Regions from separate parts of the Psychrobacillus sp. FSL K6-2836 genome, predicted to be linked through region 2. Evidence: a T-box and tRNA genes for the amino acid it is inferred to sense, from the RefSeq annotation. Region 2 holds a T-box; the other regions hold tRNA genes.
The links. A T-box is a leader RNA that pairs with one kind of tRNA and senses whether it is charged. The one in region 2 lies ahead of ileS (isoleucine--tRNA ligase), so its partner is inferred to be a tRNA-Ile.
Positions count from the first base shown of each region.

Region 1: it encodes a tRNA-Ile, which carries the amino acid that the T-box ahead of ileS (isoleucine--tRNA ligase) is inferred to sense. The anticodon was not compared.
Region 3: it encodes a tRNA-Ile, which carries the amino acid that the T-box ahead of ileS (isoleucine--tRNA ligase) is inferred to sense. The anticodon was not compared.

Region 1 is NZ_JBBOOM010000001.1:3,237,285-3,242,746, reverse strand. It holds tRNA gene MKY37_RS15495 (tRNA-Thr) at 1-38, opposite strand, end outside; tRNA gene MKY37_RS15490 (tRNA-Phe) at 48-123, opposite strand; tRNA gene MKY37_RS15485 (tRNA-Asp) at 259-334, opposite strand; tRNA gene MKY37_RS15480 (tRNA-Met) at 338-412, opposite strand; tRNA gene MKY37_RS15475 (tRNA-Val) at 449-524, opposite strand; tRNA gene MKY37_RS15470 (tRNA-Glu) at 693-767, opposite strand; tRNA gene MKY37_RS15465 (tRNA-Ser) at 792-883, opposite strand; tRNA gene MKY37_RS15460 (tRNA-Asn) at 889-963, opposite strand; rRNA gene rrf (5S ribosomal RNA) at 972-1,087, opposite strand; rRNA gene MKY37_RS15450 (23S ribosomal RNA) at 1,205-4,133, opposite strand; tRNA gene MKY37_RS15445 (tRNA-Ala) at 4,286-4,361, opposite strand; tRNA gene MKY37_RS15440 (tRNA-Ile) at 4,378-4,454, opposite strand; rRNA gene MKY37_RS15435 (16S ribosomal RNA) at 4,549-5,462, opposite strand, start outside.
Region 2 is NZ_JBBOOM010000001.1:727,858-733,319, forward strand. It holds gene ileS (isoleucine--tRNA ligase) at 15-2,771, opposite strand; T-box leader at 2,846-3,067, opposite strand; gene MKY37_RS03610 (DivIVA domain-containing protein) at 3,117-3,626, opposite strand; gene MKY37_RS03615 (YlmH family RNA-binding protein) at 3,715-4,503, opposite strand; gene MKY37_RS03620 (YggT family protein) at 4,551-4,814, opposite strand; gene MKY37_RS03625 (cell division protein SepF) at 4,833-5,312, opposite strand; gene MKY37_RS03630 (YggS family pyridoxal phosphate-dependent enzyme) at 5,309-5,462, opposite strand, start outside.
Region 3 is NZ_JBBOOM010000001.1:2,098,588-2,104,049, reverse strand. It holds rRNA gene MKY37_RS09800 (23S ribosomal RNA) at 1-788, shown strand, start outside; rRNA gene rrf (5S ribosomal RNA) at 908-1,023, shown strand; tRNA gene MKY37_RS09790 (tRNA-Val) at 1,048-1,123, shown strand; tRNA gene MKY37_RS09785 (tRNA-Thr) at 1,137-1,212, shown strand; tRNA gene MKY37_RS09780 (tRNA-Lys) at 1,219-1,291, shown strand; tRNA gene MKY37_RS09775 (tRNA-Leu) at 1,317-1,401, shown strand; tRNA gene MKY37_RS09770 (tRNA-Gly) at 1,419-1,493, shown strand; tRNA gene MKY37_RS09765 (tRNA-Leu) at 1,509-1,597, shown strand; tRNA gene MKY37_RS09760 (tRNA-Arg) at 1,613-1,689, shown strand; tRNA gene MKY37_RS09755 (tRNA-Pro) at 1,695-1,771, shown strand; tRNA gene MKY37_RS09750 (tRNA-Ala) at 1,784-1,859, shown strand; rRNA gene MKY37_RS09745 (16S ribosomal RNA) at 1,996-3,549, shown strand; tRNA gene MKY37_RS09740 (tRNA-Ile) at 3,644-3,720, shown strand; tRNA gene MKY37_RS09735 (tRNA-Ala) at 3,738-3,813, shown strand; rRNA gene MKY37_RS09730 (23S ribosomal RNA) at 3,967-5,462, shown strand, end outside.

The DNA of each region.
Region 1 (5,462 bases), 2.5 Mb from region 2:
TTACAAGTCAGTTGCTCTACCAATTGAGCTATTCCGGCGTTTAAATATGGTGGCTCAGGACGGAATCGAACCGCCGACACAAGGATTTTCAGTCCTTTGCTCTACCGACTGAGCTACTGAGCCTTCTTCGATTTACGCTAAGCGGCGCATCTCTTTGTCAGCTTCACTCACTCTGTCAGTCACGTATTTTAATACGTTCCTTCTTTCGCTCGATTGCTTCCTCGACCTGCTTGCTTATCCTAAACCTTAAATAATAAATGGCGGTCCCGACCGGGATCGAACCGGCGATCTCCTGCGTGACAGGCAGGCATGTTAACCGCTACACCACGGGACCATTTGGTTGCGGGGACAGGATTTGAACCTGCGACCTTCGGGTTATGAGCCCGACGAGCTACCACTGCTCCACCCCGCGACAATAGAATACTTACTAATTTATTTCTTAAAGAAATGGTGGAGGATGACGGGCTCGAACCGCCGACCCTCTGCTTGTAAGGCAGATGCTCTCCCAGCTGAGCTAATCCTCCTGGGTAAAATTACGATAAGCTTCGCATCTCTGCGTCAATTTCATTCGTTCAATCAGTCACGTATATAAATACGCTCCCTCATTCTCTCAATTGTTTCCTGAATCTACTCGCTTCTCCTAATTTACATAAGATAAGCTTCGCATCTCTGCGTCAAATTGATTGAAATAATGGTGACCCCTACGGGATTCGAACCCGTGTTACCGCCGTGAAAGGGCGGTGTCTTAACCGCTTGACCAAGGGGCCATTCTTTTATGTGGAAAACTTATCTGGCGGAGAGCAAGGGATTTGAACCCTTGAGACAGTTTAACCCGCCTACACGATTTCCAATCGTGCTCCTTCGGCCACTCGGACAGCTCTCCTTAAATGGCTCCGAAGGTAGGACTCGAACCTACGACCAATCGATTAACAGTCGATTGCTCTACCACTGAGCTACTTCGGAATAATACAGCCTAGCGACGTCCTACTCTCACAGGGGGAGACCCCCAACTACCATCGGCGCTGAAGAGCTTAACTTCCGTGTTCGGTAAGGGAACGGGTGTGACCTCTTCGCCATCATCACTAGACATTATTAATTTGAAAGACAATATTTATTATACCAAAACTATATATTATTTCAAGCTTTTTTTATATTTTTTTTGTACTTTCAAAACTGGATAAACGACATTGGAACTGAAACAAATTTGGTTAAGTCCTCGATCGATTAGTATTCGTCAGCTGCACGTGTCGCCACGCTTCCACCCCGAACCTATCTACCTCATCGTCTTTGAGGGATCTTACTTACTTGCGTAATGGGAAATCTCATCTTGAGGGGGGCTTCGTGCTTAGATGCTTTCAGCACTTATCCCGTCCACACATAGCTACCCAGCGATGCTCTTGGCAGAACAACTGGTACACCAGCGGTGTGTCCATCCCGGTCCTCTCGTACTAAGGACAGCTCCTCTCAAATTTCCTACGCCCACGACGGATAGGGACCGAACTGTCTCACGACGTTCTGAACCCAGCTCGCGTACCGCTTTAATGGGCGAACAGCCCAACCCTTGGGACCGACTACAGCCCCAGGATGCGATGAGCCGACATCGAGGTGCCAAACCTCCCCGTCGATGTGGACTCTTGGGGGAGATAAGCCTGTTATCCCCGGGGTAGCTTTTATCCGTTGAGCGATGGCCCTTCCATGCGGAACCACCGGATCACTAAGCCCGTCTTTCGACCCTGCTCGACTTGTAGGTCTCGCAGTCAAGCTCCCTTCTGCCTTTACACTCTTCGAATGATTTCCAACCATTCTGAGGGAACCTTTGGGCGCCTCCGTTACACTTTAGGAGGCGACCGCCCCAGTCAAACTACCCGCCTGACACTGTCTCCTACCCGGGTTACGGGTATGGGTTAGAATTTCAATACAACCAGGGCAGTATCCCACCGACGCCTCCTCCGAAGCTGGCGCTCCGGGCTCTATGGCTCCTGCCTATCCTGTACAAGTTGCACCAAAATTCAATATCAAGCTATAGTAAAGCTCCACGGGGTCTTTCCGTCCTGTCGCGGGTAACCTGCATCTTCACAGGTACTATAATTTCACCGAGTCTCTCGTTGAGACAGTGCCCAGATCGTTACGCCTTTCGTGCGGGTCGGAACTTACCCGACAAGGAATTTCGCTACCTTAGGACCGTTATAGTTACGGCCGCCGTTTACTGGGGCTTCAATTCGCACCTTCGCTTGCGCTAAGCACTCCTCTTAACCTTCCAGCACCGGGCAGGCGTCAGCCCCTATACTTCACCTTACGGTTTTGCAGAGACCTGTGTTTTTGCTAAACAGTCGCCTGGGCCTATTCACTGCGGCTCTTCAAGGCTATTCACCCTAAAGAGCACCCCTTCTCCCGAAGTTACGGGGTCATTTTGCCGAGTTCCTTAACGAGAGTTCTCTCGCTCACCTTAGGATTCTCTCCTCGACTACCTGTGTCGGTTTGCGGTACGGGCACCTATCACCTCGCTAGAGGCTTTTCTTGGCAGTGTGAAATCAGGAACTCCGGACATACGTCCTCGCCATCACAGCTCAATGTTATAGAATGCGGATTTGCCTACATTCACACCTTACTGCTTGGACATGCATAACCAACAGCATGCTTACCCTATCCTTCTGCGTCCCCCCATTACTCAAACGGTGGTTTGGTGGTACAGGAATATCAACCTGTTATCCATCGCCTACGCCTATCGGCCTCGGCTTAGGTCCCGACTAACCCTGAGCGGACGAGCCTTCCTCAGGAAACCTTAGTCATACGGTGGACGGGATTCTCACCCGTCTTTCGCTACTCATACCGGCATTCTCACTTCTAAGCGCTCCACCAGTCCTTCCGGTCTGACTTCAACGCCCTTAGAACGCTCTCCTACCACTGATACCAAAGGTATCAATCCACAGCTTCGGTGATTTGTTTAGCCCCGATACATTTTCGGCGCAGCGTCACTCGACCAGTGAGCTATTACGCACTCTTTAAATGATGGCTGCTTCTAAGCCAACATCCTGGTTGTCTAAGCAACGCCACATCCTTTTCCACTTAACAAATACTTTGGGACCTTAGCTGGTGGTCTGGGCTGTTTCCCTCTTGACTACGGATCTTATCACTCGCAGTCTGACTCCCAAACATAAATCATTGGCATTCGGAGTTTGTCTGAATTCGGTAACCCGGGATGGGCCCCTAGTCCAAACAGTGCTCTACCTCCAAGATTCTAACGTTTGAGGCTAGCCCTAAAGCTATTTCGGAGAGAACCAGCTATCTCCAGGTTCGATTGGAATTTCTCCGCTACCCACACCTCATCCCCGCACTTTTCAACGTGCGTGGGTTCGGACCTCCAGTAAGTGTTACCTTACCTTCATCCTGGACATGGGTAGATCACCTGGTTTCGGGTCTACGACCACATACTCATTCGCCCTATTCAGACTCGCTTTCGCTGCGGCTCCGTCTTCTCAACTTAACCTTGCATGTAATCGTAACTCGCCGGTTCATTCTACAAAAGGCACGCTATCACCCATTAACGGGCTCTAACTACTTGTAGGCACACGGTTTCAGGATCTATTTCACTCCCCTTCCGGGGTGCTTTTCACCTTTCCCTCACGGTACTGGTTCACTATCGGTCACTAGGTAGTATTTAGCCTTGGGAGATGGTCCTCCCGGATTCCGACGGAATTTCACGTGTTCCGCCGTACTCAGGATACACTCAAGAGAGAATGAATTTTGGACTACGGGGCTTTTACCCTATCCTGCGGACCTTTCCAGATCGCTTCGTCTAACTCATTCCTTTGTAACTCTATGTAGAGTGTCCTACAACCCCAAGAGGCAAGCCTCTTGGTTTGGGCTATTCCCGTTTCGCTCGCCGCTACTCAGGGAATCGATTTTTCTTTCTCTTCCTCCAGGTACTTAGATGTTTCAGTTCCCTGGGTGTGTCTCAGATGCGCTATGTATTCACGCAAATGTACTGCTCCATTACGAACAGTGGGTTTCCCCATTCGGAAATCTCCGGATCAAAGCTCACTTACAGCTCCCCGAAGCATATCGGTGTTAGTGCCGTCCTTCGTCGACTCCTAGTGCCAAGGCATTCACCGTGCGCCCTTATTAACTTAACCTAAAAGTTAAAAAGTCTTACACGTTATGATTACCGAAGTAACCACAACTTGAATTTCTTGTTGTTTATTGTTTCAATGTCGTTTTATCCAGTTTTCAAAGAACAAAGGTTTTGCCCTTTGCGACGAATAATCGCAGAAGCAAATTATAAATTTGGTGGAGCCTAGCGGGATCGAACCGCTGACCTCCTGCGTGCAAGGCAGGCGCTCTCCCAGCTGAGCTAAGGCCCCGAAATTTAAAAAGGTATGGTGGGCCTAAATGGACTCGAACCATCGACCTCACGCTTATCAGGCGTGCGCTCTAACCAGCTGAGCTATAGGCCCTCTTTGAATTTCCATATATAAATATGAACATTCAAAACTGAACTGCAAAACGTTAAGATACAGATAAAGATCTGTATTCCGATATTATCCTTAGAAAGGAGGTGATCCAGCCGCACCTTCCGATACGGCTACCTTGTTACGACTTCACCCCAATCATCTGTCCCACCTTCGGCGGCTGGCTCCCGTAAGGGTTACCCCACCGACTTCGGGTGTTACAAACTCTCGTGGTGTGACGGGCGGTGTGTACAAGGCCCGGGAACGTATTCACCGTGGCATGCTGATCCACGATTACTAGCGATTCCGGCTTCATGTAGGCGAGTTGCAGCCTACAATCCGAACTGAGAACGGTTTTATGGGATTTGCTCACCCTCGCGGGGTTGCGACCCTCTGTACCGTCCATTGTAGCACGTGTGTAGCCCAGGTCATAAGGGGCATGATGATTTGACGTCATCCCCACCTTCCTCCGGTTTATCACCGGCAGTCACCTTAGAGTGCCCAACTGAATGCTGGCAACTAAGATCAAGGGTTGCGCTCGTTGCGGGACTTAACCCAACATCTCACGACACGAGCTGACGACAACCATGCACCACCTGTCACCGCTGTCCCCGAAGGGAAAACTCTATCTCTAGAGCGGTCAGCGGGATGTCAAGACCTGGTAAGGTTCTTCGCGTTGCTTCGAATTAAACCACATGCTCCACCGCTTGTGCGGGCCCCCGTCAATTCCTTTGAGTTTCAGTCTTGCGACCGTACTCCCCAGGCGGAGTGCTTAATGCGTTAGCTGCAGCACTAAGGGGCGGAAACCCCCTAACACTTAGCACTCATCGTTTACGGCGTGGACTACCAGGGTATCTAATCCTGTTTGCTCCCCACGCTTTCGCGCCTCAGCGTCAGTTACAGACCAGAAAGCCGCCTTCGCCACTGGTGTTCCTCCAAATCTCTACGCATTTCACCGCTACACTTGGAATTCCGCTTTCCTCTTCTGTACTCAAGTCCCCCAGTTTCCAATGA
Region 2 (5,462 bases):
TTTTCTATACTTGTTTACAATGTCACTACAACCTCTGCGCAACGTGCACATAAAGTTGGATGTGCTTCGCTTGTTCCAACTGTTTCGGAAATTGTCCAGCAACGTTCACATTTTTCACCGTCTGCTTTTTCTACTACAACAGAAGCATGCTCTAATGCCAAGCTGTCTGCTGGTGCTTCAGAAGTGGAACCACCTAATTCAAACTTAGAAACGATAAACAATTGTGCAAAGTCAATCGCATCCGTTTCAAATAATGCTCTATAATCATCATTTACATACAAAGCTACTTTTGCTTCTAATGATTTACCGATTGTTTTTGCATTACGTGCTTCTTCTAATGCTTTTAATACATCATCACGTAGTTCCATAATTTTATCCCACTTAGCTGCTAACTCTTTGAATTCTGGATAATCTACTGCTTCTGGCATATCTGTTAACTGAATGCTTTCCGCTGTTTCATGCTCTAAATAAGCCCAAAGTTCATCTGTAGTATGCGGTAGGATCGGCGTTACTAATTTTAATAACGCTAATAATGTATCGTACATAACTGTTTGCATAGCACGACGATCTGGATGGTCTTCTCCATAAATATATACAACATCTTTTGCAATATCTAAGTAGAATGAACTTAGTTCACTTGATACAAAATTATTCACTGTATGGTATACACTTGCAAAATCATAGCGATCATATGCAGCGTTTACACTAGTAATAACTTCTTGAAGCTTCATGTACATATATTGATCTACTTCACGAAGATCTTTAAATTCCACACGATTATTAACAGGATGGAAATCACTGATATTACCATGTAAGAATCGGAATGTGTTACGGATTTTACGATATACTTCGGAAACTTGTTTGAAGATCGCATCAGAAACACGTACATCAGCTGTATAATCCACGGAAGCTACCCATAAACGTACAATATCTGCACCTAACTGATTTATCACTTTAGCAGGAACAATAACGTTTCCTAATGATTTACTCATTTTACGACCATTTCCATCCAACGTGAAACCATGGCTTAACAAACCTTTATAAGGAGCGTGACCAAACATAGCCGTACTAGTGATTAGAGAAGAGTTAAACCATCCACGATACTGATCGGACCCCTCTAGGTATAAGTCAGCTGGGAATACTAAATCCTCACGTTCTTCTAGAACACCTTGATGAGATGAACCCGAATCAAACCAAACATCCATGATATCTGTTTCTTTTGTAAAGATACCGTTAGGACTTCCAATATGTGTAAATCCTTCTGGTAATAATTCCTTCGCTTCTTTTTCAAACCAAATATTTGAACCATGTTCACGGAATAATTTAGAAACATGAGAAATGGTTTCTTCTGTCAGAATTGGTTCTCCATCTTCTCCATAAAACACTGGAATTGGAACTCCCCAAACACGTTGGCGTGAAATACACCAGTCTCCACGATCACGAATCATATTAAATAGACGAGTCTCTCCCCATGCAGGTGTGAATTTTGTATCTCGAATTGCTTGTAGCAATTCATCTCTAAACGCTTCAATAGAAGCAAACCATTGCGCTGTAGCACGATAAATAACTGGTTTTTTCGTACGCCAGTCATGCGGATATGAATGTGTAAAGAATGTAAGTTTTTCAAGTGCACCAGCAGCCTCTAACGCCTCTGTAATTGCTTTGTTGGCTGTGTCATAAAATAACCCTTCAAAACCAGGTGCTTCATCAGTCATTACACCACGATCATCAACTGGACAAAGAACATCTAATCCGTAAGCTTTACCTACGTAAAAGTCATCTTCCCCGTGACCAGGAGCTGTATGAACACATCCAGTACCAGACTCAGTTGTTACATGTTCTCCTAAAATGATAAGTGAATCACGATCGTATAATGGATGCTTAGCAACCAGACGGTCCATTTCTTTCCCTTCAATCGTACGTTCTACTGTATATTCTTCCCAGCCTAATTCTTCCGCTACAGATTTTACTAAATCTAATGCAACAACAAAATTAGAGCCTTTCGTATTAACAACAGCGTACTCCACTTTAGGATGTAGAGAAATAGCTTGGTTTGCAGGAATTGTCCAAGGTGTTGTAGTCCAAATGATAAATTTCGTTCCTTCTTCAAGCACACCTTTACCCTCTGTCACCTCAAAGCTTACATAAATAGATGGCGATTTTTTATCTTGATATTCAATTTCAGCCTCAGCCAATGCGGATTCACTTGATGGTGACCAGTAAACTGGCTTTAATCCTTTATAAATATATCCTTTTTTAGCCATAGCACCGAATACTTCTATTTGGCGTGATTCAAACGCGGGAGTCAATGTAACATATGGATTATCCCAGTCACCACGAACACCTAGACGTTTAAATTGTGAGCGTTGATTGTCAATTTGTTGATAGGCATATTCTTCACAAAGCTTTCTAAACTCAGCTAAAGACATTTCCTTACGTTTTACGCCTTTATTCGTTAGTGCTTGCTCGATTGGAAGACCATGTGTATCCCAGCCTGGAACATACGGGGCATGAAAACCTGCCATAGACTTGTGACGGACAATCATATCTTTTAGTACTTTGTTTAATGCGTGACCCATATGTAGATCGCCGTTCGCATATGGTGGTCCATCATGCAATACAAAAAATGGTCGACCTTTTGTATGATCCTGTACCTTTTTATAAATATCCTGCTCTGCCCATTTTGCTTGAATATCTAATTCTTTCACTGGTAAGTTTCCGCGCATAGGGAATTCTGTCTTTGGCATTAATAATGTGTCTTTGTATTCCATCTTATTACCTCCTGATTAATAAAAGCATGAGTACTGTCTAAGGTGTGCCGAAAACAAAAAAACTCCACATCCCAAAAAGGGACGAGGAGTTATGCTCGCGGTACCACCCTACTTGCGATTTAACTTAAAAATCGCCGCTTAGAATGCCATAACGGGGCATTAACCGAAGACACTTACTAAAGTTCAGTGCCCTTGCTCCAAAGTGATATCCTAAATAAGTTTCTCTTCCTGAGCTCTCACCACCCTCAAGTCGCTATGTCGAAAACAAATTTAGACGTCTTTTTCTACGCATATTATATGATATGAAATTATTATAGGTAAAGTATGCCTATGAGTCAAGAGATGTTAATCTTCCGTGGCTGATATACGATCAATCGCTTCTGTATCCACATCATATTCCATTAAATGGTTCCAGTCATCTGTGTTGATCAAGTCTAGTTGGGCTTCGACTAACATTTTAAAACGATTTCGGAAAACCTTTGACTGTTTTTTCAAGTCCTCGATTTCCAATGCAATCCTTCTAGCTTTTGTTAGTGCTTCATTAACAATTCGGTCAGCATTTTTCTCTGCCTCTTTCACAATCAGCTTCGCTTCTTTTTGTGAATTGCGACGGACTTCCTCTGCAGCCTCTTGAGCAACGACAATTGACTTATGTAATGTTTCTTCAATCGAAGTAAAATGACCAACCTTTTCGCTTGAAGTTTTAAGCTTTGTCTCTAATTCCTTTTTTTCTTTCATCAAAATTTCAAGGTCTTTCATAATTTGATCTAGGAATTCATTTACTTCGTCTTCATTGTATCCTCTAAATCCTTTACTAAATTCCTTGTTATGTATATCAAGTGGTGTTAGTGGCATTTTAACATCTCCTTTACTACTATTCTTTCTATCATTATACATTTCTAAGAAGGTGAATACATCTAAATTTGAAATATTCTTATAAAAATTAACTTTTTAGTTCTAACCTACCTATTTGTAGTCGGATTTTATCTTTTTTTGTTCTTCCCTCAATCATGATTAATTTTACTCTTCCATGCCCTCTTATAGAAAGTAAATCCAGTTCTTGTAATTCAAGAGATACCTGATCTTTTTCTGACCAGTTCACTTTAACCTTTCCACTTTGAATAAGGGTTGCTGATTTTTGACGAGAAATATTAAAAACCGAGGCAATCACCGTGTCTAATCGCAGGGAACTAACCGTTAAAGTCTCAGTTATCCATTCCTCCTGCTGGACAAAGTAATCGATTGGATCTTCTATTTCGTCTATATGAACTTTCACTTTCCCAATGGATGTAAAGTTAGCACGAACATAGTCCAACACCTCTAATGCAACAACGAATTGAATGGAACCATCCTGTACTCGTATATCACCAAACTTGCTACGATCAATTCCAAGTGACATCATCGAACCAAGAACATCCTTATGCTTTAATGTTACGAATTTAGTAGGATAATGGACTTCTACTACTCTCATAGAGAAATCGTTATCTGATGGAGTATAATAAGAAGGGAACAGCAGAACTCTTTTTCTCTCCGCATCTTCTAGAGCACCTGTTGCTGTAGATCCAATATCTTCATATTGCCTACGAATCGAATCAACGATAAATTGCTGTCTGGGATCGAGAAAGTCCGTTATCTTAGGAGCATATCTATCTTCTACTTCCCGCATCATACTCACAACCTGTTCAATAAAAGGCTGCTCCTCTTTTCTAAAATGTTGCAATACATTTTCCATTATAATATTCCCTTTCTAGTATAGTAAAAAACCCCACGTAAGTGAGGTTAGAGAATTGTATACGCTATAAAATATATACCCTTCATTGCTAGGTTTAATACAAAAATTGCTACAATAGGTGAGATATCAATCATACCTAGTGGAGGAATAATCTTTCTAAACGGTTCCAAATATGGTTCACATATTCTTCCTAAAAACTTACCAAAACTCGATTGTTGAATGCTCGGTACCCACGACATTAAAATATATGCTATTAATGCATACGTATAAATTTGAACACCCCAACTTATTAAATATAAAACTAATCCCATAAGTTAATTACTCCTCTGTTAATCTAGGTCGTTATAATAATAATCCGATATTGCACCATCGACTTCAACTGAGTCTGGTGCACAAAGGAATATATCCGTACCTATTCTTTGTATGTCTCCACCTAAAGCGTACACTGTTCCACTTAAAAAGTCGATTATTCTAATTCCTTGCTCTTTATCTATACGTTGCAGATTTACAATTACAGCTTTTTTACTTTTTAAGTGTTCAGATATATCTTGTGCCTCTGCATACACTCTTGGTTCTATCAATATTACTTTGGATGACTTTTGTACATTTTGAATACTAACAAGATTAGGAGTATTCACTTCTTTAGGAATCGTATTGAATTTACGCTCTTGAGGTGCAGATTTAACAGATTGCTGTTTTATATTATTATCTACAGGTTTTTGATGCTGAGGTCTTGATTGCTGCGCTTCTGATGCTTCCTCATCCTCGTCTAAGTAGAAGAAATTTTTCATCCAGTTTTTCATGCTCATACAACTCCCTCCCTCTCTTTTCCAACCAATGCTGTTCCGATTCTTATAAAAGTAGCACCTTCTTCTATCGCTATTTCATAATCCCCAGACATTCCCATGGAAAGTTCTGTACAAGGTGCGTTGACAATCTTTTTAGCTGCAATTTTACTT
Region 3 (5,462 bases), 1.4 Mb from region 2:
ACAGGATAGGCAGGAGCCATAGAGCCCGGAGCGCCAGCTTCGGAGGAGGCGTCGGTGGGATACTGCCCTGGTTGTATTGAAATTCTAACCCATACCCGTAACCCGGGTAGGAGACAGTGTCAGGCGGGTAGTTTGACTGGGGCGGTCGCCTCCTAAAGTGTAACGGAGGCGCCCAAAGGTTCCCTCAGAATGGTTGGAAATCATTCGAAGAGTGTAAAGGCAGAAGGGAGCTTGACTGCGAGACCTACAAGTCGAGCAGGGTCGAAAGACGGGCTTAGTGATCCGGTGGTTCCGCATGGAAGGGCCATCGCTCAACGGATAAAAGCTACCCCGGGGATAACAGGCTTATCTCCCCCAAGAGTCCACATCGACGGGGAGGTTTGGCACCTCGATGTCGGCTCATCGCATCCTGGGGCTGTAGTCGGTCCCAAGGGTTGGGCTGTTCGCCCATTAAAGCGGTACGCGAGCTGGGTTCAGAACGTCGTGAGACAGTTCGGTCCCTATCCGTCGTGGGCGTAGGAAATTTGAGAGGAGCTGTCCTTAGTACGAGAGGACCGGGATGGACACACCGCTGGTGTACCAGTTGTTCTGCCAAGAGCATCGCTGGGTAGCTATGTGTGGACGGGATAAGTGCTGAAAGCATCTAAGCACGAAGCCCCCCTCAAGATGAGATTTCCCATTACGCAAGTAAGTAAGATCCCTCAAAGACGATGAGGTAGATAGGTTCGGGGTGGAAGCGTGGCGACACGTGCAGCTGACGAATACTAATCGATCGAGGACTTAACCAAATTTGTTTATCGTAACAATGTCGTTTATCCAGTTTTGAAAGAATAAATTTTTATTAAATAACTCTTGCATTATTCTACAGAGTTGTTATAATAAAACATGTCTTTCAAAAGTATTCAAGTCTAGTGATGATGGCGAAGAGGTCACACCCGTTCCCATACCGAACACGGAAGTTAAGCTCTTCAGCGCCGATGGTAGTTGGGGGTCTCCCCCTGTGAGAGTAGGACGTCGCTGGGCTTGCAATAAAATTATATTTCCCATGGAGGATTAGCTCAGCTGGGAGAGCATCTGCCTTACAAGCAGAGGGTCGGCGGTTCGAGCCCGTCATCCTCCACCATATATTTACTCCTGCCGGAGTAGCTCAACTGGTAGAGCAACTGACTTGTAATCAGTAGGTTGAGGGTTCAAGTCCTTTCTCCGGCACCATTTTTCGAGCCATTAGCTCAGTTGGTAGAGCATCTGACTTTTAATCAGAGGGTCGTAGGTTCGAATCCTACATGGCTCATCACTTTTTATAGTGAATATATATTGCGGGTGTGGCGGAACTGGCAGACGCACTAGACTTAGGATCTAGCGCCGCAAGGCGTGGGGGTTCGACTCCCTTCACCCGCACCATTTAATTTAATAACCGAGCGGAAGTAGTTCAGTGGTAGAACACCACCTTGCCAAGGTGGGGGTCGCGAGTTCGAACCTCGTCTTCCGCTCCAAAGATTCATTAAAGTGCCGGGGTGGCGGAACTGGCAGACGCACAGGACTTAAAATCCTGCGGTAGGTGACTACCGTACCGGTTCGATTCCGGTCCTCGGCACCACTTTTATGAAACATTGCGCTCGTAGCTCAATTGGATAGAGCACTTGACTACGAATCAAGAGGTTGCAGGTTCGAGTCCTGCCGAGCGCACCATATAACGGGAAGTAGCTCAGCTTGGTAGAGCACTTGGTTTGGGACCAAGGGGTCGCAGGTTCGAATCCTGTCTTCCCGACCAGTTATTATTTTAGGGGCCTTAGCTCAGCTGGGAGAGCGCCTGCCTTGCACGCAGGAGGTCAGCGGTTCGATCCCGCTAGGCTCCACCATGAACATTGAAAACTGAACATGCAAAACGTTAAGACATACAGCTTATCAGCTAACTTGTTAGAATGATAAGCAAAACAATTTTGACATCATTTAATGATGATGCCAGCAAAACAAAATGAGCTTTTTAAGTTCTCTATTATGGAGAGTTTGATCCTGGCTCAGGACGAACGCTGGCGGCATGCCTAATACATGCAAGTCGAGCGAATGACGAAGAAGCTTGCTTCTTCTGATTTAGCGGCGGACGGGTGAGTAACACGTGGGCAACCTGCCCTGTAGATTGGGATAACTCCGGGAAACCGGGGCTAATACCGAATAATCCATTTCCTCACATGGGGAAATGTTAAAAGACGGTCTCGGCTGTCACTACAGGATGGGCCCGCGGCGCATTAGCTAGTTGGTGAGGTAACGGCTCACCAAGGCGACGATGCGTAGCCGACCTGAGAGGGTGATCGGCCACACTGGGACTGAGACACGGCCCAGACTCCTACGGGAGGCAGCAGTAGGGAATCTTCCACAATGGACGAAAGTCTGATGGAGCAATGCCGCGTGAGTGAAGAAGGTTTTCGGATCGTAAAACTCTGTTGTGAGGGAAGAACAAGTACGAGAGTAACTGCTCGTACCTTGACGGTACCTCATTAGAAAGCCACGGCTAACTACGTGCCAGCAGCCGCGGTAATACGTAGGTGGCAAGCGTTGTCCGGAATTATTGGGCGTAAAGCGCGCGCAGGCGGTCCTTTAAGTCTGATGTGAAATCCCACGGCTCAACCGTGGAAGGTCATTGGAAACTGGGGGACTTGAGTACAGAAGAGGAAAGCGGAATTCCAAGTGTAGCGGTGAAATGCGTAGAGATTTGGAGGAACACCAGTGGCGAAGGCGGCTTTCTGGTCTGTAACTGACGCTGAGGCGCGAAAGCGTGGGGAGCAAACAGGATTAGATACCCTGGTAGTCCACGCCGTAAACGATGAGTGCTAAGTGTTAGGGGGTTTCCGCCCCTTAGTGCTGCAGCTAACGCATTAAGCACTCCGCCTGGGGAGTACGGTCGCAAGACTGAAACTCAAAGGAATTGACGGGGGCCCGCACAAGCGGTGGAGCATGTGGTTTAATTCGAAGCAACGCGAAGAACCTTACCAGGTCTTGACATCCCGCTGACCGCTCTAGAGATAGAGTTTTCCCTTCGGGGACAGCGGTGACAGGTGGTGCATGGTTGTCGTCAGCTCGTGTCGTGAGATGTTGGGTTAAGTCCCGCAACGAGCGCAACCCTTGATCTTAGTTGCCAGCATTTAGTTGGGCACTCTAAGGTGACTGCCGGTGATAAACCGGAGGAAGGTGGGGATGACGTCAAATCATCATGCCCCTTATGACCTGGGCTACACACGTGCTACAATGGACGGTACAGAGGGTCGCAACCCCGCGAGGGTGAGCAAATCCCATAAAACCGTTCTCAGTTCGGATTGTAGGCTGCAACTCGCCTACATGAAGCCGGAATCGCTAGTAATCGTGGATCAGCATGCCACGGTGAATACGTTCCCGGGCCTTGTACACACCGCCCGTCACACCACGAGAGTTTGTAACACCCGAAGTCGGTGGGGTAACCCTTACGGGAGCCAGCCGCCGAAGGTGGGACAGATGATTGGGGTGAAGTCGTAACAAGGTAGCCGTATCGGAAGGTGCGGCTGGATCACCTCCTTTCTAAGGATAATATCGGAATACAGATTTTTATCTGTATCTTAACGTTTTGCAGTTCAGTTTTGAATGTTCATATTAATATATGGAAATTCAAAGAGGGCCTATAGCTCAGCTGGTTAGAGCGCACGCCTGATAAGCGTGAGGTCGATGGTTCGAGTCCATTTAGGCCCACCATACCCTTTTTTTGTTTCGGGGCCTTAGCTCAGCTGGGAGAGCGCCTGCCTTGCACGCAGGAGGTCAGCGGTTCGATCCCGCTAGGCTCCACCAAAAATTTATAATTTGCTTCTGCGATTATTCGTCGCAAAGGGCAAAACCTTTGTTCTTTGAAAACTGGATAAAACGACATTGAAACAATAAACAACAAGAAATTCTGTTGTGATTATTTACGTAATCATGACGTGTAAGACTTTTTAACTTTTAGGTTAAGTTAATAAGGGCGCACGGTGAATGCCTTGGCACTAGGAGTCGACGAAGGACGGCACTAACACCGATATGCTTCGGGGAGCTGTAAGTGAGCTTTGATCCGGAGATTTCCGAATGGGGAAACCCACTGTTCGTAATGGAGCAGTACATTTGCGTGAATACATAGCGCATCTGAGACACACCCAGGGAACTGAAACATCTAAGTACCTGGAGGAAGAGAAAGAAAAATCGATTCCCTGAGTAGCGGCGAGCGAAACGGGAATAGCCCAAACCAAGAGGCTTGCCTCTTGGGGTTGTAGGACACTCTACATAGAGTTACAAAGGAATGAGTTAGACGAAGCGATCTGGAAAGGTCCGCAGGATAGGGTAAAAGCCCCGTAGTCCAAAATTCATTCTCTCTTGAGTGTATCCTGAGTACGGCGGAACACGTGAAATTCCGTCGGAATCCGGGAGGACCATCTCCCAAGGCTAAATACTACCTAGTGACCGATAGTGAACCAGTACCGTGAGGGAAAGGTGAAAAGCACCCCGGAAGGGGAGTGAAATAGATCCTGAAACCGTGTGCCTACAAGTAGTTAGAGCCCGTTAATGGGTGATAGCGTGCCTTTTGTAGAATGAACCGGCGAGTTACGATTACATGCAAGGTTAAGTTGAGAAGACGGAGCCGCAGCGAAAGCGAGTCTGAATAGGGCGAATGAGTATGTGGTCGTAGACCCGAAACCAGGTGATCTACCCATGTCCAGGATGAAGGTAAGGTAACACTTACTGGAGGTCCGAACCCACGCACGTTGAAAAGTGCGGGGATGAGGTGTGGGTAGCGGAGAAATTCCAATCGAACCTGGAGATAGCTGGTTCTCTCCGAAATAGCTTTAGGGCTAGCCTCAAACGTTAGAATCTTGGAGGTAGAGCACTGTTTGGACTAGGGGCCCATCCCGGGTTACCGAATTCAGACAAACTCCGAATGCCAATGATTTATGTTTGGGAGTCAGACTGCGAGTGATAAGATCCGTAGTCAAGAGGGAAACAGCCCAGACCACCAGCTAAGGTCCCAAAGTATTTGTTAAGTGGAAAAGGATGTGGCGTTGCTTAGACAACCAGGATGTTGGCTTAGAAGCAGCCATCATTTAAAGAGTGCGTAATAGCTCACTGGTCGAGTGACGCTGCGCCGAAAATGTATCGGGGCTAAACAAATCACCGAAGCTGTGGATTGATACCTTTGGTATCAGTGGTAGGAGAGCGTTCTAAGGGCGTTGAAGTCAGACCGGAAGGACTGGTGGAGCGCTTAGAAGTGAGAATGCCGGTATGAGTAGCGAAAGACGGGTGAGAATCCCGTCCACCGTATGACTAAGGTTTCCTGAGGAAGGCTCGTCCGCTCAGGGTTAGTCGGGACCTAAGCCGAGGCCGATAGGCGTAGGCGATGGATAACAGGTTGATATTCCTGTACCACCAAACCACCGTTTGAGTAATGGGGGGACGCAGAAGGATAGGGTAAG